Regions from separate parts of the Streptomyces sp. H27-D2 genome, predicted to be linked through region 2. Evidence: riboswitches for the same ligand, from Rfam matches in the RefSeq annotation. Region 2 holds a riboswitch; each other region holds the start of a gene.
What was found. A riboswitch is a leader RNA that binds a small molecule or an ion and turns the genes downstream of it on or off. The one in region 2 is predicted to bind cyclic di-AMP.
Positions count from the first base shown of each region.

Region 1 (5,915 bases), on a different contig from region 2:
CCGACGACGACCACCGGCCGGTCCCTGGCCCGGCGCGTCGCGAAGCCGCTCGGGCCCGCCTTGCCGCCGCGCGCGGACCCGAAGGTCGACGACAGGGACGAGGCGGCCGAACTCATCGCGCTCATCGACGCGGACGGGGTCGCCGCGCCGGTCCGCTTCCACTCCACGTACTCGTCCGGGATCTCCTCCAGGAACCGCGAGGCCGGGTTGTAGGCGGGCTGTCCCCAGGCGCTGCGCAGCGTGGAGCGGGTCAGATAGAGCCGCTCGCGCGCACGGGTGATGCCCACGTACGCGAGGCGCCGCTCCTCCTCCAGCTCCTTGGTCTGGCCGAGCGCGCGCATGTGCGGGAAGACGCCGTCCTCCAGACCGGTCAGGAAGACGACCGGGAATTCGAGGCCCTTGGCGGTGTGCAGTGTCATCAGGGTGACCACGCCCGAGCCGTCGGTCTCCTCGTCCGGGATCTGGTCGGAGTCGGCGACGAGCGCGACCTTCTCCAGGAACTCCGGGAGCGTGCCGGTGCTCTCGCCGTCCTGCGCCCGCTCCTGTTCGAATTCAAGGGCCACCGAGGCGAGTTCCTGGAGGTTCTCGACCCGGGTCTCGTCCTGCGGGTCGGTGGATGCCTGGAGTTCGGCGAGGTAGCCCGTGCGCTCCATGACCGCTTCGAGGATCGTCGCCGGGCCCGCGCCCGATTCCACAATCGTCCGCAGCTCTTCCATCAGCACGTTGAACCGCTTCACAGCGTTCGTCGACCGGGCCGCCATGCCGTACGCCTCGTCGACCCGGCGCAGCGCCTGCGGGAAGGTGATCTTCTCCCGCAGCGACAGCGCGTCGATCATCGCTTCGGCGCGGTCGCCGATGCCGCGCTTGGGCACGTTCAGGATGCGCCGCAGCGGGACGGTGTCCTCGGGGTTGGACAGCACCCGGAGGTACGCCAGGACGTCCCTGACCTCCTTGCGCTCGTAGAACCGCACGCCGCCGACGACCTTGTACGGCAGGCCGACCCGGATGAAGATCTCTTCGAAGACGCGGGACTGGGCGTTCGTCCGGTAGAAGATCGCGACATCGCCGGCCTTGGCGTCGCCGGCGTCCGTCAGCCGGTCGATCTCGTCGGCGACGAACTGCGCCTCGTCGTGCTCGGTGTCCGCGACGTAGCCGGTGATCGTGGCGCCGGCGCCCGCGTCGGTCCAGAGGTTCTTGGGGCGGCGGTTCTCGTTGCGCTCGATGACCGCGTTGGCGGCGCTGAGGATCGTCTGGGTGGAGCGGTAGTTCTGCTCCAGCAGGATCGTGGTGGCGCTGGGGTAGTCCTCTTCGAACTGGAGGATGTTACGGATCGTCGCGCCCCGGAAGGCGTAGATCGACTGGTCCGCGTCGCCCACGACGCACAGCTCGGCGGCGGACTCGGGCGGCCCGACCAGCTCGCGCACCAGGGTGTACTGGGCGTGGTTGGTGTCCTGGTACTCGTCGACCATGACGTGCCGGAAGCGCAGCCGGTAGTGCTCGGCGACCTCGGGGAACGCCTGGAGCAGATGCACGGTCGTCATGATGATGTCGTCGAAGTCGAGGGCGTTGGCCGCGCGCAGCCTCGACTGGTAGAGCACGTAAGCCTCGGCGACGGTCTTCTCAAAGCCGTCCGCGGCTTGGCTCGCGAAAGCGTCTTCGTCTATCAGCTCATTCTTGAGGTTCGAGACCTTGGCGCTGAACGACTTGGGCGGGAACCGCTTCGGGTCGAGGTCGAGGTCCCGGCAGACGAGCGCCATCAGCCGCTTGGAGTCGGCCGCGTCGTAGATCGAGAAGCTGGAGGTGAAGCCGAGCTTCTTGCTCTCCCGGCGCAGAATCCGCACGCACGCGCTGTGGAAGGTGGACACCCACATCGAGGAGGCGCGCGGGCCGATCAGCTCGGCCACCCGCTCCCGCATCTCACCGGCGGCCTTGTTGGTGAAGGTGATGGCCAGGATCTGCCCGGAGTGCACCCCGCGCGCGGACAGCAGGTGCGCGATGCGGTGCGTGAGCACCCGGGTCTTGCCGGACCCGGCGCCCGCGACGATCAGCAGCGGCGAGCCGCTGTGCACGACGGCGGCCCGCTGTTCGACGTTGAGCCCCTCCAGCAGCGCGGCCGGGTCGATCGGGGGCCGCGGCGCACCGTCCCGGTAGTGGGAATCCCGGTCCACGGGCGCGTTGAACGTGCCTCCGAAGAGGTCGTCCGGCACCGTCTCGGGACCGGAGTCCTCGGGGGGTGGCGGGGGCTCCTCGCCCTTGGGTTCGAGGTCCGTCAGGAAGCTGTCGTCAAAGAGGCTGCTCATCGCCTCCCGAGTCTAGGCGGCCCCACCGACAACCCACACCGGTATGAGGAACTGGGGGGAGGAACTGAGGGGAGGAACCGGTACGCCGGAAGGCTCCCCACGTGGGGCGGGTCACACGCCGGGGCACTGGGGGCGCCTCCCAGTCGAAGCTTGGGGGAAAGTATCGGGCATATCGAACATCAGCCTTCACAGCAGCACCACAACTTGGCTACCGTGCTCGGTCAGGCGGCCCGTGTCCTCCCGCCGGCGACCGCGCCGGCACGCGCTGCCACCGCTGAATCCGGCCGCGAGGCCGGAACCGGGGACCCACGAGTACCACTGGGGTGAATCGGTCCGTGCACGTCAGCGCTCCGCGCGGGCGTACGTACGGACTGTAGGGCGACCTTCCGAAGCCCGAATCCGACAGCTAACCCGGTAAGCGGCCACGGAAGGGAGTCGCCAGCCTTGGCGTCGCACCGCAAGCCGCGAAACCGCATGATCACCTCACCCGCAAGCCGCCGCACCGCGGTAGGCCTCACGACGGCTGCCTTCGCCTCCGTCACCCTGCTCTCCCAGAGCGCCACCGCCGCGCCTTCCGAGCCGAAGCGGCAGTCGGTCGAAGAGGTGCGGAAGAAGGTCGACTCGCTCTACCGCGAGGCGGGGTCCGCGACCCAGCAGTACAACTCGGCCAAGGAGCACGCCGACAAGCAGCGCGGCAAGGTCGACGGTCTGCTCGACGACGTCGCCGAGCGCACCGAGCAGCTCAACGAGTCGCGTCGCGCACTGGGCACGTACGCCGCCGCGCAGTACCGCAGCGGCGGCATGACGCCGACCGCGACGCTGATGCTCGCCGACGACCCGCAGGACTTCTTCGACCAGACGCACCTCATGGACCGCATGACGGGCCGTCAGCAGAAGGCCGTCACCACGTACCAGGAGCAGCAGGCCGCGGCTTCGAAGAAGCGGGCGCAGGCGACCAGGAACCTCGCGTCGCTGACCGAGTCGCAGAAGGAGCTCAAGAGCAGCAAGCAGACCGTGCAGAACAAGCTCGGCGAGGCGCGCGAGCTGCTCTCGAAGCTGACGGCCGCCGAGAAGGCCAAGCTCGCGGCGATCGAGCGCGAGAAGGAGGCCGCGGCGCAGCGCAAGGCCGACGCGCTGGCCAGGCAGCAGGCCGAGAAGGAGCGCAAGGACGAGCAGGCCCGCAAGGCGCGCGAACAGGGCAAGGGCGGGGACGGCGGCTCGGAGTCCGGTTCCGGCGGCTCCACGGGCGGCGACACCGGGGACCCCGGCAAGTACGCCACCAAGGCGGAGAAGGCCATCGCCTTCGCGCGGCAGCAGATGGGCAAGCCGTACGTGTGGGGCGCGGCCGGCCCGAACTCGTACGACTGCTCGGGCCTGACCCAGGGCGCCTGGAAAGCCGCCGGGGTCTCGCTGCCGCGCACCACCTGGGACCAGGTGAAGGTCGGCACCCGCGTCGCCACGGGTGATCTCAAGCCGGGTGACCTCGTCTTCTTCTACGACGACATCAGCCATGTCGGCCTCTACATAGGCGGCGGCAAGATGATCCACGCGCCGAAGCCCGGCGCGAGCGTGCGGATCGAATCGATCTACTACATGCCGATCTACGGGAGCGTGCGGCCCGCATGATCGCGTGATCGCCGGCGGCGCACAGCCGTCGGTGATGCGCAGCCGCCGGCGATGCGTACGGCTCGATGAACGCTCCTGCCGCCCAGGGCACCGCGCCCTGGGCGGCAGCCGTACGCCCCCTGCCCGGCCCAGCCCGGCCCACGTCCCCGCCGGCCGTAACAGAGCGCAGCGCCCCCGGCGGCGCAACCCGTGCTTCGGTCAGGGCAGCGCGGTGAATCTCCGGCCAACGGCGAGTCGGGCGATCTCTTTCGATCGTCCGGACGCCGAAAGCTGTCAATCCATCTCATCGCGACACTCTTCCGTGACCTCCGGGTTTAGCGTCCTCAGCCAGCGGTCGATTCCCCACCGCCGCCCCCGTACCGGGGTGGCCGTCGGCCGCTGGCCGAGAGATCCGACGGCGGCCCTCCCCCTGTTCACGGGGCCGCCGTCGGACGTCTGGAAGGAGCTGACGGCCGTAGTGGCGTCGCACAGGAAGCCGAAGCAACGTTCGTTCAGTGGCCACACCGTTCGTACGGCCCGCACCGCCGCGACCCTCGCCATCGCGGGAGCCGCCACCGCCACCGCCTTCAGCGGCACCGGCCAGGCGGAACCCCGGCTCAGCACCGCTCAGGTCAAGAGCAAGGTGGACCGGCTGTACCGGGAGGCCGAGGAGGCCACCGAGAGGTACAACGGTGTCAAGGAGCGGGCGGACGAGGCGCGGGACTCCGTCGACGCGCTGCGCGACGAGGCGGCGCGCAGAACCGGGCGGCTCAACGCCGCGCGCAACGCCCTCGGTTCGTACGCGTCCGGCCAGTACCGCTCCGGCGGGGTGAGCCCGGCGATGCGGCTCGCGCTCTCCTCCTCCCCCGAGCGGTACCTCGAACGCGCCGCCATCACCGAGCGGGCCGGCCGCGGCCAGGCCGCCACCGTGGCCTCCGTCTCCCAGCGGCTGCGGGACGTGCGGCAGGTGCGCGAGCGGGCCGACGGCAAGCTCGCCGAGCTGAAGCGTTCGCAGGCCACGCTGCGCACCCACAAGCGCACCATCGAGCGGAAGCTGGACACCGCCGAGAAACTGCTGGCCAAGCTCACCGAGGCGCAGCGTGCGAGCCTCGCGGCCCGGGACGGCGACGCCGGACCCGGGGGCGCCCGCGCGGGCCGCAGTGCGCTGCGCGGCCCTGTGGCGGCCCCCACCAGCGGTCGCGCCGCCCTCGCCGTGTCCTTCGCCCGGTCCGCGCTGGGCAAGCCGTACGTCTGGGGCGCCACCGGCCCCGACGCCTTCGACTGCTCCGGGCTGACCCAGGCCGCCTGGCGGGCCGCCGGGGTCTCGCTGCCGCGCACCACCTACACCCAGATCAACGCGGGCTCCTCGGTGCCGAAGTCCCAGCTCGCGCCCGGCGATCTGGTCTTCTTCTACTCGGGCGTCAGCCACGTCGGCCTTTACGTCGGCAACGGGCAGATGATCCACGCCCCGCGCCCGGGGTCCCCGGTCCGTATCGCCCCGATCGACCAGATGCCCTTCGCGGGCGCATCCCGGCCGGCGTGAGCCGGTGGCCTCACGGCTCCGTCGACCGGAGCGCTGCGTGGAACCGGAGCGCTGCGTGGAAGTCTCCCGGAATCCGGAAGAGCCGGGAGAGAAAGCCCCCCGGAAAAGGGGGAACCCCCGGCCGCCGCCACCTCGGAAAGGGCTACAACCAGGGGTTCCGCTACAGGAACGATCAGTTGCCGTTGCCCGCACCGTTCTGGGAAAGGATCGGGAAGTCGTCGAGGAGGTGCGACAGCGCGGCGTCGCCCTGCTGCTGGGTCGAGTTCTCGACGCACTGCTGGGCCTGCGTCTGGGAGAGGATCGGGACGTCCTGGAGCCCGACGTTCACCAGACCGAGGACGTTCTGCACGCCGAGCTTCGGCAGAGCCACACAGGGCTTGTTCAGCGAGCCCTGGATCAGGCTCATCTGCGGGCTCATGTAGCCCTTCGTGGTCTGGTTGCCGTAGTTCTGCTCGGCGCCGTTGCCA
Region 1 covers NZ_JAYMZR010000010.1:97,219-103,133, forward strand. Annotated here, with positions in the region: gene pcrA (DNA helicase PcrA) at 1-2,300, opposite strand, end outside; cyclic di-AMP (ydaO/yuaA leader) riboswitch at 2,563-2,736, shown strand; gene QMK28_RS06645 (C40 family peptidase) at 2,745-3,926, shown strand; gene QMK28_RS06650 (C40 family peptidase) at 4,384-5,448, shown strand; gene QMK28_RS06655 (rodlin) at 5,621-5,915, opposite strand, start outside.
Region 1: another riboswitch for cyclic di-AMP. It lies ahead of QMK28_RS06645 (C40 family peptidase); the one in region 2 lies ahead of QMK28_RS17965 (M23 family metallopeptidase).

Region 2 (5,915 bases):
ACGTTGGTGGGCGCCGAGGCGGTCGACGGCGGTTCGGTCGTACGAGATCGGTGTGGGCACACGGGCGGGCTGCCCAGGCGAAACGGTCCGGCACTCGGATCTGAGCCGTTTTGGGACGTGAGCGTGACCAAGGTGTGGAGTATTCGCCGCCTTGAAGTTGTCGGGCACTCCACACCAGTCCGTGCAGAGCCACGGCGTCTCGGGCGTAGGGTCGGCTGGAGTTGTCCCAAACGTGCCGGTACAGGCATAGGTGGAGGTATGAGAGATGGCTGGGATACCGGCAGGCGTAGTGGCTGCGGGCGGGCTCATCGGTGGGTACGGCGCGGCTCGGTGGACCAAGAAGCGGCCGCTCGGGGCGGTTGCGTTGGGGGCTGCCGGGGTCGTGGCCGCGCGTGCTTGGAATCGGCAGGCGGGGGCCGGGACCGCTGCCGCGCTCACTGGGCTGTACGTGGCCGGCTTCGCCGGGTCGCATCCGTTGGCGAAGCGGCTCGGCGCTTGGCCGGCGGTGTTCGCGGTGGCGGGCGGGGTCGCGCTCGTGTCGTGGGTCGCGGTCGACCGGCGGGAGTCGGCCGCGGTCTGATGGGTTGGGGCTGGGGGCGGCCTCACGGTTGGGGCGGGCAGCCTCATTCCGTGTTGCGGGGTGAGCGAGCCTCGCGCGCTCCGGGGGCCGGGGGCCAGTCCCCCCGGTCCCCGCCCCCGGCCTCAGGCGGAAGCCGTCGTAAGAGTCGCCACTTCCACGTCCGTCAGCTTCAGCGCCGGTACGGCCAGCAGCGCCGGGAGTTGTTCGACTGTGCGGGCGCTCGCCATCGGGGCTACGACTGTCGGCTGGGCCGCGAGCCAGGCCAGGGCGACCGTCGCGACCTGGGCGCCGCGCGCGGTGGAGATCTCGTCCAGGGCCGCGAGGACCTTCTGGCCGCGGTCGGTGTCGAGGTGCTTCGCGGCGCCCTCGGCGCGGGCGCTGTCCACGGAGGCGCCCGGACGGTACTTGCCGGTGAGGAAGCCGGACGCGAGGCCGTAGTACGGGATGGCGGCCAGGCCGTGGCGGGCGGCGACGTCCGCGAGGTCGCCCTCGTAGGAGTCGCGCGAGACCAGGCTGTAGTGCGGCTGGACGGCGACGTACTTGGCGAGGCCCTCGCGCTCGGAGAAGGCGAGGGAGGCTTCGAGGCGCTCCGGGGTGATGTTGGAGGCGGCGATCTCGCGGACCTTGCCCGACTTCACCAGGTCGTCCAGCGCCGTGATGATCTCCTCGACGGGGACCGACGGGTCGTCATAGTGCGTGTAGTACAGGTCGATGTAGTCGGTCTGCAGGCGGCGCAGCGACTCCTCGGCGGCCGACTTGACGGTCGGGGCGGCCAGCCCCTTGTAGTCGGGGTGCGCGCCCGCCTTCGTCGCGACGACGACGCCGGCCCGGTTGCCGCGGGACGCCAGCCAGTTGCCGATGACGGTCTCGGACTCACCGCCGGAGTTGCCCTGCACCCAGGCCGAGTAGACGTCTGCGGTGTCTATGAAATTGCCGCCGCCTGCGGTGAAGGCGTCGAGGACGTCAAAGGACTGCGCCTCATCAGCCGTCCAGCCGAAGACATTGCCTCCGAGCGTGAACGGGAATACGTCGAGGTTGCCGATCTTTTTCGTGTTGCCGATCTCTTTCGTCGTGTCAGTCATGGGTTTTTCCAACGCGCGGTTCGTGGCTTTTATTCCATATGGTGACCAACGGAGTTGGGCGTAGCGCGGTGGGAGGGGCGTGGCGGGAGGGGCGCGAGGCGTGGAAGCGGGGGGCGCGCAGATCCCGGCCCGCGCCCCCCGCGCTCGCGCCCTACGGCTGAAGCCCGCCCTACGACCGCGAAGCCCGCCCCACGACCGCGAAGCCCGCCCTACGGCTGAAGCCCGCGCTCCCGCAGCCAGCCCATCGGGTCGATCGGGCTGCCGCCCGGCCGTACCTCAAGGTGCAGGTGCGGGCCGGTGACGTTGCCGGTCGCGCCGACCCGGGCGATCACGTCGCCCGTGTTCACCTGGCCCGACGTCTTCACCATCGATGAGAGATGGCAGTACCAGAGCTCGGTGCCGTCATCCAGTTGCAGCACGATGCGGTAGCCGTACGAGCCGGCCCACCCGGCCGACTTGATGGTGCCGCTGTGCAGCGCCTTGGCGGGGGTGCCCGTCGGGGCGGCGAAGTCCTGGCCGGTGTGGTTCGCGGACCACAGGTCGCCAGCCTGGCCGAAGCTCGACGTCAACGTGTAGGAGGCGACCGGCAGGACGAAGCTCTTGGCCAGTTGGGCGCGGCGCTCGGCCTCGGCCTTCTTCTCCGCGGCGGCTTCCGCCTTGCGCTTGGCCTCGGCCTTCTCGGCCTTCGCCTTGGCCTCGGCGTCCGACTTCGTCTTCGACGCCTGGCCCGCGGCCTGCTCGGCGGCGCTGCGCGAGGAGGCGTCGAGCGACGCCTGGTCCGCCGCGGCCTGCTGCTGGTCGGCCTGCTGGAGGATGCGGGCGCGCAGGGCCTCGCCGGCGTCCGCGCCCTTGTCGGCCTCGGCGTCGGTGAGCCCGGCCTGGGTGAGCGGCGCCGCGGCTGTCGCCAGCTCGGCGGCGCTCACGTCCGTGTCGGAGCCGTCGGATATCAAGTCGCCGATGCCCGGCAGCGACTTCGCGTCCGGGAGGCTGTCGGCGACGGTCGAGAGGTCAGGCATGGAGATCGGTACCCGCGGCTTGTCCTTCGCGGTGGCCATGCCGCCCGCGCCGACCGCCGCGATCACGCCGACGCCGAGAACGGCGCCGCTGCGCGCCATACCGCCACCGCGCTGCTTGGCGACGCGGTGCCTGCCACGCACCGGGGCGATGGACTCTTCGGTGGGATTCCACTCGCCCAGGGGCTGATCGCCGTACCCGAGGCCGGGCTCCGCGGGGGAGCCGTAGGGGCCGAACGGGTTGTACGTAGCCTCGGGGGCAGGCTTGTTGGACGCCACGAGGGCGCTCTCCTTTCCTTCCTTCTCGCCTACCGGGTTAGCTGACGGGTTCGGAGTAGGAAGGTCTCCTACGGGTCAGGTTCGACCCGATTCACCCCAAAGATTGGTTCCCCGGTTCCCTGGGCGGTGCGGTACTGCTGTGGTGCGGGATTCGGCGACTGCGCGCGGTGCCGTCTCTAGTGGCGGCTGTTACGACCGCGCTGCGTTATCGAACGTTAATAGACAGGGAGGCGGGAGTCCAAGCCTTCACCGGAAACTGTCCCGCCTTTGACAAGGACCAAGTGGGGCATGAGGTAGCGGATAGGGGCGAGTTGACCTCATGAGGGAAACCGCTCGACGCTGATCGTGTGTCAGTCGTTATACGGAGGCGCGTCCGCCGGTTACGGAACGTAGGCGCGAATTCACGCGGCCGGAACGGAGCTCGTCCCCGGCCCCGACGGCACAGCTCGTACCCGCTCCGCACCCGGTTCCCAACCGGTCCACACGCGGCGCCGCCCCGGCCTCCGCAGCGCGAGCAGCGCCATGTCATCCGTCGACGCGCCGCCCGTGTGCAGCGCCACATCGGCCACCACCCCGTCCAGCAGCTCGTCCGGCCCCGGGAAGGTCCGCCCGCGCAGCCGCTCCAGCGGGTCGTAGAAGACGCCCCCGCCGTCCCGCGCCTCGGTGACCCCGTCGGTGAAGAGCAGCAGTGTGGCCCCCTCGGGGAACTCCAGCTCGTCCGCCCGGTCCGGCCAGACGCCCAGGTCCGCCATGCCCAGCGGGAGGGCGTGCGCGGACGGCTCCGCGCCCCGCACCGAGCCGTCCGCGAGCAGCAGCAGCGGCGCCGGATGGCCCCGGTTGAGCACCCGCAAGACGCCCGGCCCCTCCGCACCGTTCGGGATCTCGGCCAGTACGGCGGTGGTGAAGCCCTCGAACTGGTCCAGCCCCTCCCGCCGCCCGCCCTCCCGGCGCAGCGCGCGCTCCAGCCGCCCCGCGAGCGCCTCCAGGTCCGGCTCCTGCTCCGCCGCCTCCCGGAACGCCCCGATGACGATCGCCACCGCCTCCACGGCCTCCAGGCCCTTGCCCCGTACGTCGCCCACGATCAGCCGTACGCCGAACGGGGTGGCCTGCACCGCGTAGAGGTCGCCGCCGATCCTGGCGTCCACCTGCGCCGCCTCATAGCGCGCCGCCACGGCCAGCCCGCTGATACGGGCCGGGGGCGTCGGCAGTACGGCCCGCTGCGCGGCCTCGGCGATCGTACGGACCGACTCCAGCCGCCGGCCGCTGCGCCGGACCAGCCGGTTGATGACGATGGCCAGCCCGGCCACCGTCACCACGGTGGCCAGCTCGGTCAGCGACTCGGTGTGGTCGGTGAGACCGCGGGCGAAGAGCAGCAGGAAGGTGGCGACGACCGCCGCGACGCCGGTCGTCAGGGTGGCGCGCAGCGAGCACAGCGGGGCGGCCACCAGCGGGGCGGCCGAGAAGAAGGGCGAGGCCGTGTAGTTCATCGGCGTCGCCACGTCGAAGACCGTGCCGCCGATGATGAGCAGGGCGGGCAGCCAGTGGGCGACCCAGCGCGGCGGACCGTCGGCGCGCAGGACCGACCGTGCGCCGCCGCGCTCCCGGTGCGCCCCTCCTCGCTTCCCCACCTGAGTCTCCTGACCCCTCCGCCCGCGGTCGCGGTCGATTCCGCGGCTGCCGGCGCCGCACTGCTTCTCAGGCTGGCCGGTATGCGGTGGGCGCGGCCAGTCGGCTTGTGCCATGCGGGTGAATCCCGCCCCCGGCGCAGGCCTCCGGCCCCCCCGGCACAGCGAAAGACCCCAGCCCGCCCGAAGGCGACCTGGGGTCTTCCCATGCTGTTCCGCTGTGCTGCTCTCTTCCGCTGTCCGGCCGCTCCAGCGACCCGCCGCCCTACCGGACCCGGTCAGAACCGGACCTGATCAGCAGCGAGCCACCCGCGATCGGATCAGGCAGCCGAGGCCCGACGACCGCCGGAGCCGCCGTTGGCGCTGCGGCCCGACGGGTTGCCACCGCGGCCGGACGAGTTGCCGCCACGACCGCTGGAGGCGCCCCCGGTACGGCCCGCGGACGGGGCGCCGGTACCGGCGGCGCCACGCGGACGGCTGCGACGGGCACGGCCGGTGCCCGCACCGGGACCCGCGCCACGGGGGCGAACGGGCTCGGCCGGAGCCGCGATGATGATCGGGACGCCGCTCGGCGTACGCGCGCCGGTGATCCGGGTCAGTTCCTCGTCGCCGGAGCGCACCTGCGCGGTGTTCGGGCTGATGCCCGCGATGGTCATCATGCGGGCCATCTCGCGACGCTGGTTGGGCATCACGAGGGTGACGACGCTGCCGGACTCGCCGGCACGAGCGGTACGGCCGCCGCGGTGCAGGTAGTCCTTGTGGTCGGTCGGCGGGTCGACGTTCACGACGAGGTCGAGGTTGTCGATGTGGATGCCGCGCGCCGCGACGTTCGTCGCGATGAGCGCGGTGACGTGCCCGCTCTTGAACTGGTCGAGCGTGCGGTTGCGCTGCGGCTGGCTCTTGCCGCCGTGCAGCGCGGACGCCCGCACGCCGCTGGCCAGCAGGTGCTTGGCGAGACGGTCGGCGCCGCGCTTGGTGTCGACGAACATGATCACGCGACCCTCACGGGCGGCGATGTGCGTCGTGGCGTCGCGCTTGTCGGCGTCCGTGACGTGCAGCACGTGGTGCTCCATCGTGCTGACCGCGTTGGCCGACGGGTCCACCGAGTGGGTGACCGGGTCGTTCAGGAAGCGCTTGACGAGGCGGTCCACGTTGCGGTCCAGCGTCGCGGAGAACAGCATGCACTGCCCGCCCTGGACGACCTGGTCCAGCAACTTGGTGACCTGCGGCAGGAAGCCCATGTCGGCCATCTGGTCGGCCTCGTCGAGCACCGTGATGGAGACGTGGTCGAGCTTGGCGTCACCGCGGTTGATGAGGTCGGCGAGGCGGCCGGGAG
Region 2 covers NZ_JAYMZR010000043.1:37,441-43,355, forward strand. Annotated here, with positions in the region: gene QMK28_RS17950 (hypothetical protein) at 1-60, opposite strand, end outside; gene QMK28_RS17955 (hypothetical protein) at 266-580, shown strand; gene QMK28_RS17960 (aldo/keto reductase) at 703-1,662, opposite strand; gene QMK28_RS17965 (M23 family metallopeptidase) at 1,872-2,954, opposite strand; cyclic di-AMP (ydaO/yuaA leader) riboswitch at 2,966-3,121, opposite strand; gene QMK28_RS17970 (PP2C family protein-serine/threonine phosphatase) at 3,356-4,582, opposite strand; gene QMK28_RS17975 (DEAD/DEAH box helicase) at 4,900-5,915, opposite strand, start outside.

Region 3 (5,915 bases), on a different contig from region 2:
AGGCCGACGCCGCCTCCGACGGGAACGGGAACGAGAACGAGCAGGAAGAGGCGGGTCAGTGAGCGACGTTACGACCAGCACCAGCACCAGCGCGGCCGGCGTGCCCGGCAGCGACACGATGACGTTCCACCCGCGCCCGCAGGCCGGCGCGCCCACCCCGTGGGCCTTCCCCGCCCCCGAGCGCGGCACCCTGCCCAACGGCCTGACCGTGCTGCGCAGCCACCGCCCCGGCCAGCAGGTCGCCGCCGTCGAGATCAGCCTCGCCGCGCCGCTCGACGCCGAGCCGCAGGGCCTGGACGGCGTGGCCACGATCATGTCCCGCGCCTTCACGGAGGGCACCGACAAGCACTCCGCCGAGGAGTTCGCCGCCGAGCTGGAGCGCTGCGGCGCGACGCTCGACGCCTACGCCGACCATCCGGCGGTCCGGGTCTCCCTGGAGGTCCCGGTCTCCCGGCTGAACAAGGCGCTCGGCCTGCTCGCCGACGCCCTGCGCGCCCCCGCCTTCGCCGAAAGCGAGATCGAGCGGCTGGTCGGCAACCGGCTCGACGAGATCCCGCACGAGCTGGCCAGCCCCGCCCGGCGGGCCGCGATGGCGCTGTCCGCCGAGCTGTTCCCCGAGACGTCCCGGATGTCCCGCCCCCGGCAGGGCGCCCAGCAGACCGTCGAGCGGATCGACGCGCGTGCGGTGCGCGCCTTCTACGACGCGCATGTGCGGCCCGCCACCGCGACCGCCGTGATCGTCGGCGACCTCACGGGTGTGGATCTGGACGTGACGCTCGCTGACACCCTGGGCGAGTGGACCGGGGACACCGCCGAGCCCCGCCCGGCCCCGCCGGTCACCGCCGACGACACCGGCCGGGTGGTCATCGTGGACCGTCCCGGAGCGGTCCAGACGCAACTGCTGATCGGCCGCATCGGCGCGGACCGGCACGACCGCGTCTGGCCGGCCCAGGTGCTCGGCACCTACTGCCTGGGCGGCACCCTCACCTCCCGGCTGGACCGGGTGCTGCGCGAGGAGAAGGGCTACACCTACGGCGTACGGGCGTACGGCCAGGTGCTGCGCTCGGCGCCGGACGGCAGCGGCGCGGCGATGCTCGCGATCAGCGGCTCGGTGGCTACCGAGGTCACCGGACCGGCGCTCGCGGACGCCTGGCAGGTGCTGCGCCGACTCGCCGCCGACGGGCTGACCGACGACGAGCGGGACATCGCGGTGCAGAACCTCGTCGGCGTCGCCCCGCTCAAGTACGAGACCGCGGCGGCCGTCGCGAACACCTTCGCGGACCAGGTCGAGCAGCAGCTCCCGGACGACTTCCAGGCGCAGCTGTACGCGCGCCTGGTGGAGACCGGCACGGTCGAGGCGACCGCGGCCGTGGTCAACGCGTTCCCGGTGGACCGGCTGGTGACGATCCTGGTCGGCGACGCCTCGGTGATCGAGGAGCCGGTGAAGCAGCTCGGCATCGGCGATGTGCGGGTGGTCACCGGCTAAGGGTGCGAATCACCGTAAAGCGGTGAAAGTGCGGCTGTGAAGCCGTCGCGCCCCCGGATCCCGGCGAGCCCTCGGCTTGCCGGGATCCGGGCTTTTGTCCGCTTTGTTGGGGTCGGTTGTGTCAAACATGTGTGGCGTGCGCGACAAAAACCCGGATTTGTTTGCCGTTTGAAAGATGTCCCGTTTAGCGTCGGTGCGGCTGCCCGTCAGACCCCCGTCGCATCAGCGGCACCGGGCAGTCATCGCCGAGTCCCCCGAAGGCGCGAGCCTGGGGAGCCGGGGACCCAATCAGTCCCTGGGGTGAATCGGGCGCCTCTCCGGAGGGGCCCGTAGGAGACCTTCCTGCTCCGAACCCGTCAGCTAACCCGGTAGGCGAGAAGGAAGGAAAGGAACCGCCACTTCATGGCATTCATCCGTGCCAACGGCAAGCACCGCCGCCCGAACCGCGCCGTGCGAACCGGTGCGAACGCCGCGGGCATCGCGACCCTCGCCGTAGCCGGCGTCGTCGGCGCCGTCGCCTCTCCGGCCATCGCGGCCGAGAACTCCGTGCCGAAGGTCGAGCAGACGGGCCTCCAGCAGGCCATCGTCATCGACGGCACGCTGGCTCAGAACCTCGACGACCAGGCCACCGTCCAGCACAGTGCCGCGGACGTGACCCAGGCCCGCGAAAAGGCCGAGGCCGACGCCATGAAGCAGGCGGCCGACGCGAAGAAGGCCGCCGAGGCCAAGCGCAGGGCCGCCGCCGAGAAGGCGGAGAAGGCCAAGGAAGCCCGCGAGGCCAAGGCTGAGAAGGCGCGTCAGGCCGAGCCCCGCGCCGCTCGCTCCGAGGGCCGTACGGCGATCAAGCCCAACGGCAGCGGTTACGTCTCGCCGATCTCCGGCTCGTACGTCTCCACCCAGTACAAGGCATCCGGCGGCGCATGGTCCTCCGGCAGCCACACCGGCATCGACTTCCACGCCGCGTCGGGCACCGCTGTGCACGCCGTCGGCGCGGGCACCGTCGTCGAGGCCGGCTGGGGCGGCGCGTACGGCAACAACGTCGTCATCAAGATGAACGACGGCTCGTACACGCAGTACGGCCACCTGTCGTCCAGCAGCGTCACGGTCGGCCAGAGCGTCACCGCCGGCCAGCAGATAGCCCTGTCCGGCAACACCGGCAACACCACAGGGCCGCACCTGCACTTCGAGGCCCGCACCGGTGCGGAGTACGGCTCGGACATCGACCCGATCGGCTACCTCCGCTCGCACGGCGTCAGCGTCTGACCGTACGGCCCGCATGACTTGTACGACCGTCGGACTCGTCCGACCGAAGAGTCCGCGACAGCGATCGCGACACCGAAGCCCCGGCCCCGGCCGGGGCTTCGGCGTTTCTCCATGGAGCCGTCAATTCCACTGCGCTATCGGAATTTCCCGCCGCGTGTCATAGAGTCGGTGAACTGGCGCTGATCAACCGCGTTTCGCGGGGATTAAGACGGAGGTTCGCGATGGCCGGCCGCGGTATTTCCGCACACTCGGTGTGCGGCGCGATCCGCGACGATATCGTTTCCGGAACCCTGCCCCCCGGCAGCCGTCTCGTCGAGGAACTGCTCGCCCGGCGCTACGGCGTCTCGCGGGTCCCGGTGCGCGAAGCGCTGCGCGTCCTGGAGACCGAGGGCTTCGTGACGTCCCGTCGGCATGTGGGCGCCTGCGTCGCCGAGCCGACCGAACGCGAGGCCGCCGACCTGCTGGACGTCCGCGCGCTGCTGGAGCCGCTGGGGGCCGCACGGGCCGCTCAGCGGCGCACCGAGGCGCACCTCAAGGTGCTGCGCGGGCTGGTCCGGCTGGGCAGGGAACGGGCGCGGCTGGGGCAGCTGAGCGATCTGCGGTCCCTGGACGGCTGGTTCCACGAGACCCTGGCCGGGGCGTCCGGCAGTCCCGGCCTGGCCGCGCTGCTCACCCAACTGCGGCGCAAGGCCGACTGGATGTACCCGCCGGAGCCGCCGGCGCGAGCCGTCGGGACCTGGGACGAGCACGGCGCGCTGGTCGACGCGGTGACCCGGGGCGACGCGGCGCGGGCCCGCGCGGTCGTCAGCGCGCGGCTGGAGCGCTCGCTCGCCGCGTACCGGCCCCGGCGGGCGGCGGTGAGTTCTTTGAAACCTTCCGCACACACAGGACGCGGCCGAATTTAACAGCGGTCCCGTATACAGCGGGAGGGGAATTCTTTCGGCAATTCCCGCGCGCGCAATACGGAATGCGATGGCGGCGGCGGTGGCGGCTCCGGCGATAAAGCGGGCCGGGCGGGGAATCGGGCCGCGCGGAAGAGCACGTCGGGAGATCCGGAAGGCGGGGCCCGGATCGCGACCGGCGCGAGGGCCGGCTGAAGAACGAGACCGCCGCGAGGCCGGCGGAGAAGCGACGGGCCGCCTCGGTCTTCGTCCGCGCGAAGGTCTCCGTCCGCGCGAACGACGGGACCGCGGCGACCGGATGCGATGACTGCTCAACCGGTTGCCGCGGTCCCGCCGCGGATGACGCTGTGTTTGAAGACGCCGTGTTCGAAGACGATGTGTTCGGGGAGGCCCGTGGTTCAGACGGTCTCCGGAAGCTCCTCCAGCCCCTCGGAGACCAGCTTCGCCAGCCGGTCGAGCGCGGCGTCCGCGCCCTCGGTCTCGGTGGAGAGAACGATCTCCTCGCCGCCCTGGGCGCCCAGGCCGAGCACCGCGAGCATCGACGCGGCGTTGACCGGGGTGCCGTCGGCGGCCTTGGCGATCTTCACGGGGACGCCGGCGGCCATGGCCGCGCGGACGAAGATCGAGGCGGGCCGGGCGTGCAGGCCCTCGGCCCAGCCGACGGTGACGCGGCGCTCAACCATGGTGTAACCCTTCAGGTCGTATCAGTTGTCTAGACCAGCTTCTCACGGCCGACGCGGTGCTTCGGCAGGGGCCTCGGCCCCCACCCTGCCCCGCCGTACCCGGCTCCGCGAGCCCGGCCCGCGCGGCCTCGGCCCGTACCCTGGCACCATGCAGACCCCGGCGGAGCACGTCTATCCGACTCACTGGGAAGCCGACGTCGTGCTGCGCGACGGCGGCACCGCGCGGATCAGGCCCATCACGGCCGACGACGCCCAACGGCTGGTCAGCTTCTACGAACAGGTGTCGGACGAGTCGAAGTACTACCGCTTCTTCGCACCGTACCCCCGGCTCTCCGACCGCGACGTGCACCGCTTCACCCACCACGACTACGTCGACCGGGTCGGGCTCGCGGTGACCATCAGCGGCGAGTTCATCGCGACCGTCCGCTTCGACCGCATCGACGGCAACGGACGCCCCGCCCCCGCGCCCGCCGACCACGCCGAGGTCGCCTTCCTGGTGCAGGACGCCCACCAGGGCCGCGGCGTCGCGTCCGCCAGCCTCGAACACATCGCGGCCGTCGCCCGCGAGCGCGGCATCCGGCGCTTCGTCGCCGAGGTGCTGCCCGCCAACAGCAAGATGATCAAGGTGTTCACGGACGCCGGGTACACCCAGAAGCGCAGCTTCGAGGACGGCGTCGTCCACCTCGAATTCGACCTCGAACCGACCGATCAGTCCCTCGCCGTGATGCGCGCCCGTGAGCAGCGCGCCGAGGCCCGCTCGGTCCAGCGGCTGCTCGCGCCCGGCTCGGTGGCGGTCATCGGCGTCGGACGGGCCCCCGGCGGCGTCGGCCGCAGCATGCTCGGCAACGTCCTCGGCTCCGGCTTCACCGGCGCTGCGCACGCCGTCAACCGGGCCTTCCCCGAAGGGCTGACCCGGCTCGACCCGGAAGGGGCGCGGGCCTACCGCTCGGTCCGCGAGATCACCGAACCGGTCGACCTCGCCGTCATCGCCGTCCCCGCCGAACAGGTGCCAGCCGTCGTCGCCGACTGCGGCGAGCACGGCGTCCAGGGCCTGGTCATCGTCTCCACCGGCTACGCCGAATCCGGCCCCGAGGGCCGCGCCCGCCAGCGCGAACTGCTCCGCCAGGCCCGCTCGTACGGCATGCGGATCATCGGCCCCAACGCCTTCGGCGTCATCAACACGGCGGCCGGGGCCCGGCTCAACGCCTCACTGTCGCCCGAGATGCCGACGGCCGGACGCATCGGACTCTTCACCCAGTCCGGCGCGATCGGCATCGCCCTGCTCAGCGGCCTCCAACGACGCGGCCCCGGGGGTTCTGGTGGCTCCAGCGGGAGCGTGGGCACCGTGGGGGTGGTGGGGCTCAAGGGGGCAGTAGGACTCACGGGGGTTGCGGGAGCCACGGGGAGCACGAGGGCCGGGGGCGCTACGGGGACGGCGGGCACCGGGGAAGCGGTGGCTGTCGGCTGGGGCAGCGCGTACGCCTCGGCCGGCGCGGGGGACCTGGGGGATGCGGGCGATCCGGCCGGTGCGGGCGGCACGTCCGGCGCGGGTGATCTGGGGGATGCGGGCGGCGCGGCCGG
Region 3 covers NZ_JAYMZR010000009.1:6,843-12,757, reverse strand. Annotated here, with positions in the region: gene QMK28_RS05785 (M16 family metallopeptidase) at 1-62, shown strand, start outside; gene QMK28_RS05780 (M16 family metallopeptidase) at 119-1,486, shown strand; cyclic di-AMP (ydaO/yuaA leader) riboswitch at 1,720-1,875, shown strand; gene QMK28_RS05775 (M23 family metallopeptidase) at 1,889-2,749, shown strand; gene QMK28_RS05770 (GntR family transcriptional regulator) at 2,971-3,654, shown strand; gene QMK28_RS05765 (HPr family phosphocarrier protein) at 4,050-4,334, opposite strand; gene QMK28_RS05760 (bifunctional acetate--CoA ligase family protein/GNAT family N-acetyltransferase) at 4,483-5,915, shown strand, end outside.
Region 3: another riboswitch for cyclic di-AMP. It lies ahead of QMK28_RS05775 (M23 family metallopeptidase); the one in region 2 lies ahead of QMK28_RS17965 (M23 family metallopeptidase).

Region 4 (5,915 bases), on a different contig from region 2:
AGCACCTCTGCGTCGCGCCGCGCTGGCCGCGGGCGCCTGCACCGCTCTCACCGCCGCTCTGCTCGGCGCCGCGAGCGGCGCTCAAGGAGCCCCGGCGCCGGCCGCGGCGCCGGATATCTCGGTCGCCAACGTCAAGGCGCATCTCGGCGAACTGCAGTCGATCGCCGACGCCAACGGCGGCAACCGCGCCCACGGCGAGGCCGGTTACAAGGCCTCCATCGACTACCTCAAGGCGAAGCTGGACGCGGCGGGATTCACCACCGCCGTCCAGGAGTTCGACTACAACGGCGCCACCGGCTACAACCTGGTGGCCGACTGGCCCGGAGGCAGCGCCGACGACGTCGTGATGTCCGGGGCGCACCTGGACTCGGTCGGCGACGGTCCCGGCATCAATGACAACGGCTCGGGCTCAGCCGGCATCCTGGAGGTCGCGCTCGCCGTCGCCAAGGCGGATCTCAAGCCCACCAAGCACCTGCGGTTCGGCTGGTGGGGCGCTGAGGAGTTCGGCATGATCGGCTCGCAGCACTACGTCGACAAGCTGTCGACCGGCGACCGTTCGAAGATCGGCGGCTACCTCAACTTCGACATGATCGGCTCGCCGAACCCGGGCTACTTCGTCTACGACGACGACCCCGCGATCGAGAAGACGTTCAAGGACTGGTACGCCGCCAAGGACATCAAGACCGAGATCGAGACCGAGGGCGACGGCCGCTCCGACCACGCCTCCTTCAAGAACGCCGGGATACCCGTCGGCGGCCTCTTCTCCGGCGCGGACTACAAGAAGACCCAGGAGCAGGCGGACAAGTGGGGCGGCAAGGCCGGCGAGGCCTTCGACCCCTGCTACCACGCGTCCTGCGACACGACCGCGAACATCGACGACAAGGCGCTGGACACCAACAGCGACGCCATCGCCGACGCGGTCTGGCAGCTCAGCTCCTGACCCCGGACGCTGCGGGCCGCCGCCCCCGGCACCCGAAACACCGGCCGGGCCCGCGTCAGCAGTGCGGGCGGCGTCACCGGCGCGGCCCGCGGCGGCGGAACCGACAGCACCACCCGGAACAGCCGGCTCCACAGCCGCCGGCGCCCGCGGCACACGCGGGCACCGGGAGCACAGCCCGCATCACCGTCAGCCCTAGCGGCCCGGTCGCCGATCCCCGGCGTCCGGGCCGCGGTGCTCTGCGGCGGGCAGGCGGGTGATGCTGCCGACGGCCCGGGTGCTCATCCACCAGCCGTCGGTCAGCGAGCCGTTCCACGGCCAGGCCAGCGACCTGGAGATCCAGGCCCGGGAGATGCAGCGGGTCCGCGCCCTGCTGGAAGAGCTGCTGGTACGGCACACCGGCCGCCCGGCCGCGCGGATCAGCCAGGACATCGAGCGCGAGAAGATCTTCGACGCCGAGGCCGCGGTGGCCTACGGCCTGGTGGACGGGCCGACCAGCAGCCGCAAGCAGGCCCCGGTCCGGCCCTGACGCACGAGCGCGGCGAGCGCGAGCCGCCCATGAACGCGCCGGCGCGGGCGCTGCGGGTGCTGGATGGGGAGCGCCGCGCGCGCCGGGTCTCGTTGCCGCCCCTACCCGGAGGGTGATATAAGGGCTGATCCCCGTCCCGGAGCCGGCTCCGGGACCGGCCCCAGCCGTTGAGCGCATTGCCCGCCGAGCCCGATATCCGCGATCGGACCGATGCGGATCGGGGTGGGGCGACCCGCTGTAGTCGCTCGTACGCACCGAATGGGATCACCTGTTCGGCGTAGCCGGAGGCAGACGTATTGCGCTGATCAACTTGCACGGAGCGCCCGGGCGTTTGGCGGAGGTGTCCATTCCGCCCCTGGTACGGGACTCCTCGGGGGTCGCGCACCAGGAGCGAATCAGCCCGTGTCACCTGAATGGGTCAGAAGTGGCGAGTGTCACAATAGGGCGTTTCGGCTCGGAACCGGTGGCCGAGGTGCGTGACGATCCCTGGGACGACAAGCCCCCGCCGCCTCGGTGGGGCGGTCCGGGCGGACGCCGAATCCTGCCGCCGTACCGGATGACTGGTCGACACCAGTGGATCGGCAGGAGCGGAGGACCCAAGCACGGCGGGCCGACCGGACACACCGGTCGCCCCTTGGGGTGAAGCCGTGAAAACGGCCGGGCAACTTCGCCTGCCCGAACCCGACAGGTCATCTTTCGCAGGCGGTTGACGAAGGGTTGCGCATGACTGCGCGAATTCACGTCCCCGCACTGTTCACCCGGGCAGGCACCATCTCGGCTCTCACCATCGCCGCTGTCGGCGGCACCGCGTTGGCCCCGGGTTTCGCCCCGACCGCCGAAGCGTCGGGGCACTCGTCCGAAGCACTCAAGATCGCGGCGTCCAAGAAGGGTTCGCCCTACCGCTACGGGGCCAGCGGCCCGCACCGCTTCGACTGCTCGGGGCTCACGCTCTACTCGTTCAAGCGCGTCGGCAAGCAGTTGCCGCGCACCGCGGCGGCCCAGTACAACAAGACCCGACATATCTCGGCGTCCCACCGCAAGAGTGGCGACCTGGTCTTCTTCCACTCGGGACGGGGCGTCTACCACGTGGGGATCTACGCCGGGCGCGGCCGGATCTGGCACTCGCCCAAGAGCGGATCGGTCGTGCGCCTGGAGCGGATCTGGACGCGCAGCGTCTGGTACGGACGGGTGCGCTGAGGCCGTAGAGCTGAGGCCGTAGAGCTGAGGCCGTAGAGCTGAGGCCGTAGAGCTGAGGCCGTAGAGCTGAGGCCGTAGAGCTGAGGCCGTAGAGCTGAGGCCGTAGAGCTGAGGCCGTAGAGCTGAGGCCGTAGAACCGGCCCCGCCGGGCCTTCCTCGGTTCGGTGATCGTGGAGGATCACCGAACCGGGGAAGGCCGGTGGGCCGGTCCCGGCCGAGCCGAACAGCCCCCGCAAGGATCAGCGCTCACCCTGAAGCGGCGTCGCCGAGGGCCAGGGCAGCGTGATCCAGACCGTCTTACCGCCCTCCTCGGTGGGCGTGACGGACATCCGGCCGCCGGCCTCCGCGGCAAGCCAGCGGATGATCACCATGCCGCGGCCGTTGTCCTGCTGGACCGCCGCGGGCAGCCGCTGCGGCCAGCGCGGGTGGCTGTCGGTGATCCCGACGCGAAGCTGCTCGTCCCGGTCGAGTTGGACCTGCACGGTGAAGGTGGGCGACTGGCCGAAGGTGTGCTGGACCGCGTTGGTGGCGAGTTCGGAGACGATCAGCCGGACGCTGTCCCGGATGTCGGCTCCCGGCGGCAGCCCCCAATCGGTGAGCAGGCCGGTGACATAGGCGCGCGCCGTGGAAACCGACACCGGAGTGCTCGGCAGGGTGACGGATACTTCCTGGTGGTCTGCCATGGCGACGCTGTCCCTTTCCCGCCGAGGCCGGACTCCGATGCGGTGCGTAGCGAAGTCGCGGGCGGCCCCGAACGGCTGCTTCGCGCCAGAGTCCCATTTATGCTGCCGTCATTGGTGGCGATCCACCAAGGTATGCATATATCTGTCGCTCGAAGCGGTGAACTCTGCTACGGGAGACCGTATTCGGGCGGCACACTGGTGCATTGACCACGAACGGATCGGCCACAACGGATCGAACGGGCGGCATTGTCCGGAGGAGGCGGCATGCGCCACGGTCCCGCGGTGCGCCGCCGAAAGCTCGGCGCGGAATTGCGCCGGCTGCGCGATCACGCCGGGCTCACCAGCGGTGAGGCGGCCCGCCGGGTGGGCTGGCACCAGTCCAAGGTCAGCCGGATCGAGACCGGCCGCAGCGGTGTGAAGCCCTGGGACGTCGCGCGGCTGATGGACGCGTACGCGGTGACCGATCCGGAGCTGCGGGCGTTGCTGACGGCACTCTGCGGCGGCGCGGACAGCGAGCGGGGCGACGGGGTCCGGCAGGGCTGGTGGAACGCCTACCGGGAACTACTGCCGCCGGAGCGCCGGGACTTCATCAGTCTGGAGTCGCAGGCCGCGCGGGTGCGCACGCTGGAGACGACCGTCGTGCCGGGGCTGCTGCAGACACCCGGCTACGCCCGCGCGCTGACCCGCGCGACCCTCGGCGCGCTGCCGCCGGCCAAGCTGAACTCGCTGGTGGAGGTGCGGATGGCGCGGCAGGCGGTGCTGCGGGCCGACCCGCCGATGGAGTTGTGCGCGGTGCTGGACGAGGCGGTGCTGCGCCGCGATGTGGGTGGCCCGCGGGTAATGGCCGAGCAATTGTGGCGGCTGGTGGAATGGGGAGCGCTGCCCCGGGTGCGGCTCCAGCGTATTGCCGTTCTCGCGTGGGGTGCATATCGGAGTGACCGGCCCTTTCGTTATCTTCTCCTTTCCGCTCATTGCTGATCTGGATATGGTTGTTCTGGACCACCTGACGAGTAGCCTCTATCTCGAACAGAAGGAAGACCTCAGGGCGTGCAACGCCGCATTCGACATTTTGCGGGCCCGCGCCCTTCCCGACAAGGATTCGTTGGCTTTCATCGCCGGCATCGCGCAGGCGTATGGCGGCGCGCGAACGTAAGGAGGCACCATGGTCCGCACCTCCTCGCCACGTACCGCACAGCGCGACCCTGATCGGCGTCCATTGGCATCGCAGCAGTTGGAGCACCGCGATGAACAACTGTCTCGAAGCGGCTTCGCTGCGCTCCGGGGCGCTGGCCGTGCGCGACTCCAAGAACACGGCCGGCCCGGCGCTGCTGTTCTCGCCGCCCAGCTGGGCGGCGTTCGTCGAAGCAGTGGGCAACGGGACGTTCCCGACCCGGAGTTGAGTGCTCAACCGGTCGGCGCGGTCTTCACGATCGCGTCGACCGCGTCCCCGATCCGCTGATCCGTCAGATCGGCGCGGGCCGTCAGCCGCAGCCGGGAGACGCCGTCGGGCACGGACGGCGGACGGAAACAGCCGACCGCCAGCCCCGCCGAGCGGCAGTCCGCGGCCCAGCGCAGCGCCGATCGCGCCGAGGGGGCCCGTACCGAGACCACCGAGGCGTCGGGGCGGGTCACGTCGAGGCCCGCCGCGCTCAGCCGCCGGTGCAGTTCGCCCGCGACCGTACGCGCCCGCGCGGCCCGTTCGGGCTCCCGGCGCAGCAGCCGCACGCTCGCGAGGGCGGCGCCGACCGCCGCGGGGGCGAGCCCGGTGTCGAAGATGAAGGTCCTGGCGGTGTTGACGAGATGCTCGATGACCCGGGCCGGGCCGAGCACCGCGCCGCCCTGGCTGCCCAGCGACTTCGAGAGGGTGACGGTGGCGACGACGTCGGGCGCCCCCGCGAGCCCCGCGGCGTGCGCCGCGCCGCGACCGCCCTGGCCCAGCACGCCGAGGCCGTGCGCGTCGTCCACCACCAGGGCCGCGCCGTACGAGCGGCAGGCGGCGGCCAGCGCGGCGAGCGGCGCGGCGTCGCCGTCCACCGAGAAGACGGAGTCGGTGACCACGAGGGCGCGGCCGTCCACCGGATCGTGCGCGTCGAGGGCCTTGCGCACCGCCTCGGGGTCGGTGTGCGGCACGACGGCGGTCTCGGCCCGCGAGAGCCGGCAGCCGTCGATGAGCGAGGCGTGGTTGCCCGCGTCGGAGACCACGAGGGTGCCGGCGGCGGTGAGCGCGGTGACGGCGGCGAGGTTGGCCGCGTAGCCGGAGGAGAGCACGAGCGCGGACTCGAATCCGCAGAAGTCGGCGAGTTCGGCTTCGAGCTCGGCGTGCAGTTCGGTGCTGCCGGTCACCAGCCGGGAGCCGGTCGCGCCCGCGCCCCACCGCTCGGCCGCCTCGGCGGCGGCCCGGGTGATCTCCGGGTGCCGGGCCAGGCCCAGGTAGTCGTTGCTCGCCAGGTCCAGCAGCGGGGAGTCGGCGGGCCGCGGCCGCAGCGTACGCACCAGCCCGGCGCCGCGGCGCGCCCGCGCCTGCTCGTCGATCCAGTCGAACGGGTCGCGCGGGTCCTGCGGCATCGGC
Region 4 covers NZ_JAYMZR010000033.1:40,835-46,749, forward strand. Annotated here, with positions in the region: gene QMK28_RS15210 (M28 family metallopeptidase) at 1-940, shown strand, start outside; gene QMK28_RS15215 (ATP-dependent Clp protease proteolytic subunit) at 1,197-1,466, shown strand; cyclic di-AMP (ydaO/yuaA leader) riboswitch at 2,002-2,186, shown strand; gene QMK28_RS15220 (C40 family peptidase) at 2,190-2,663, shown strand; gene QMK28_RS15225 (ATP-binding protein) at 2,903-3,346, opposite strand; partial or broken gene QMK28_RS15230 (helix-turn-helix domain-containing protein) at 3,611-4,499, shown strand; gene QMK28_RS15235 (DUF397 domain-containing protein) at 4,480-4,746, shown strand; gene QMK28_RS15240 (8-amino-7-oxononanoate synthase) at 4,751-5,911, opposite strand.
Region 4: another riboswitch for cyclic di-AMP. It lies ahead of QMK28_RS15220 (C40 family peptidase); the one in region 2 lies ahead of QMK28_RS17965 (M23 family metallopeptidase).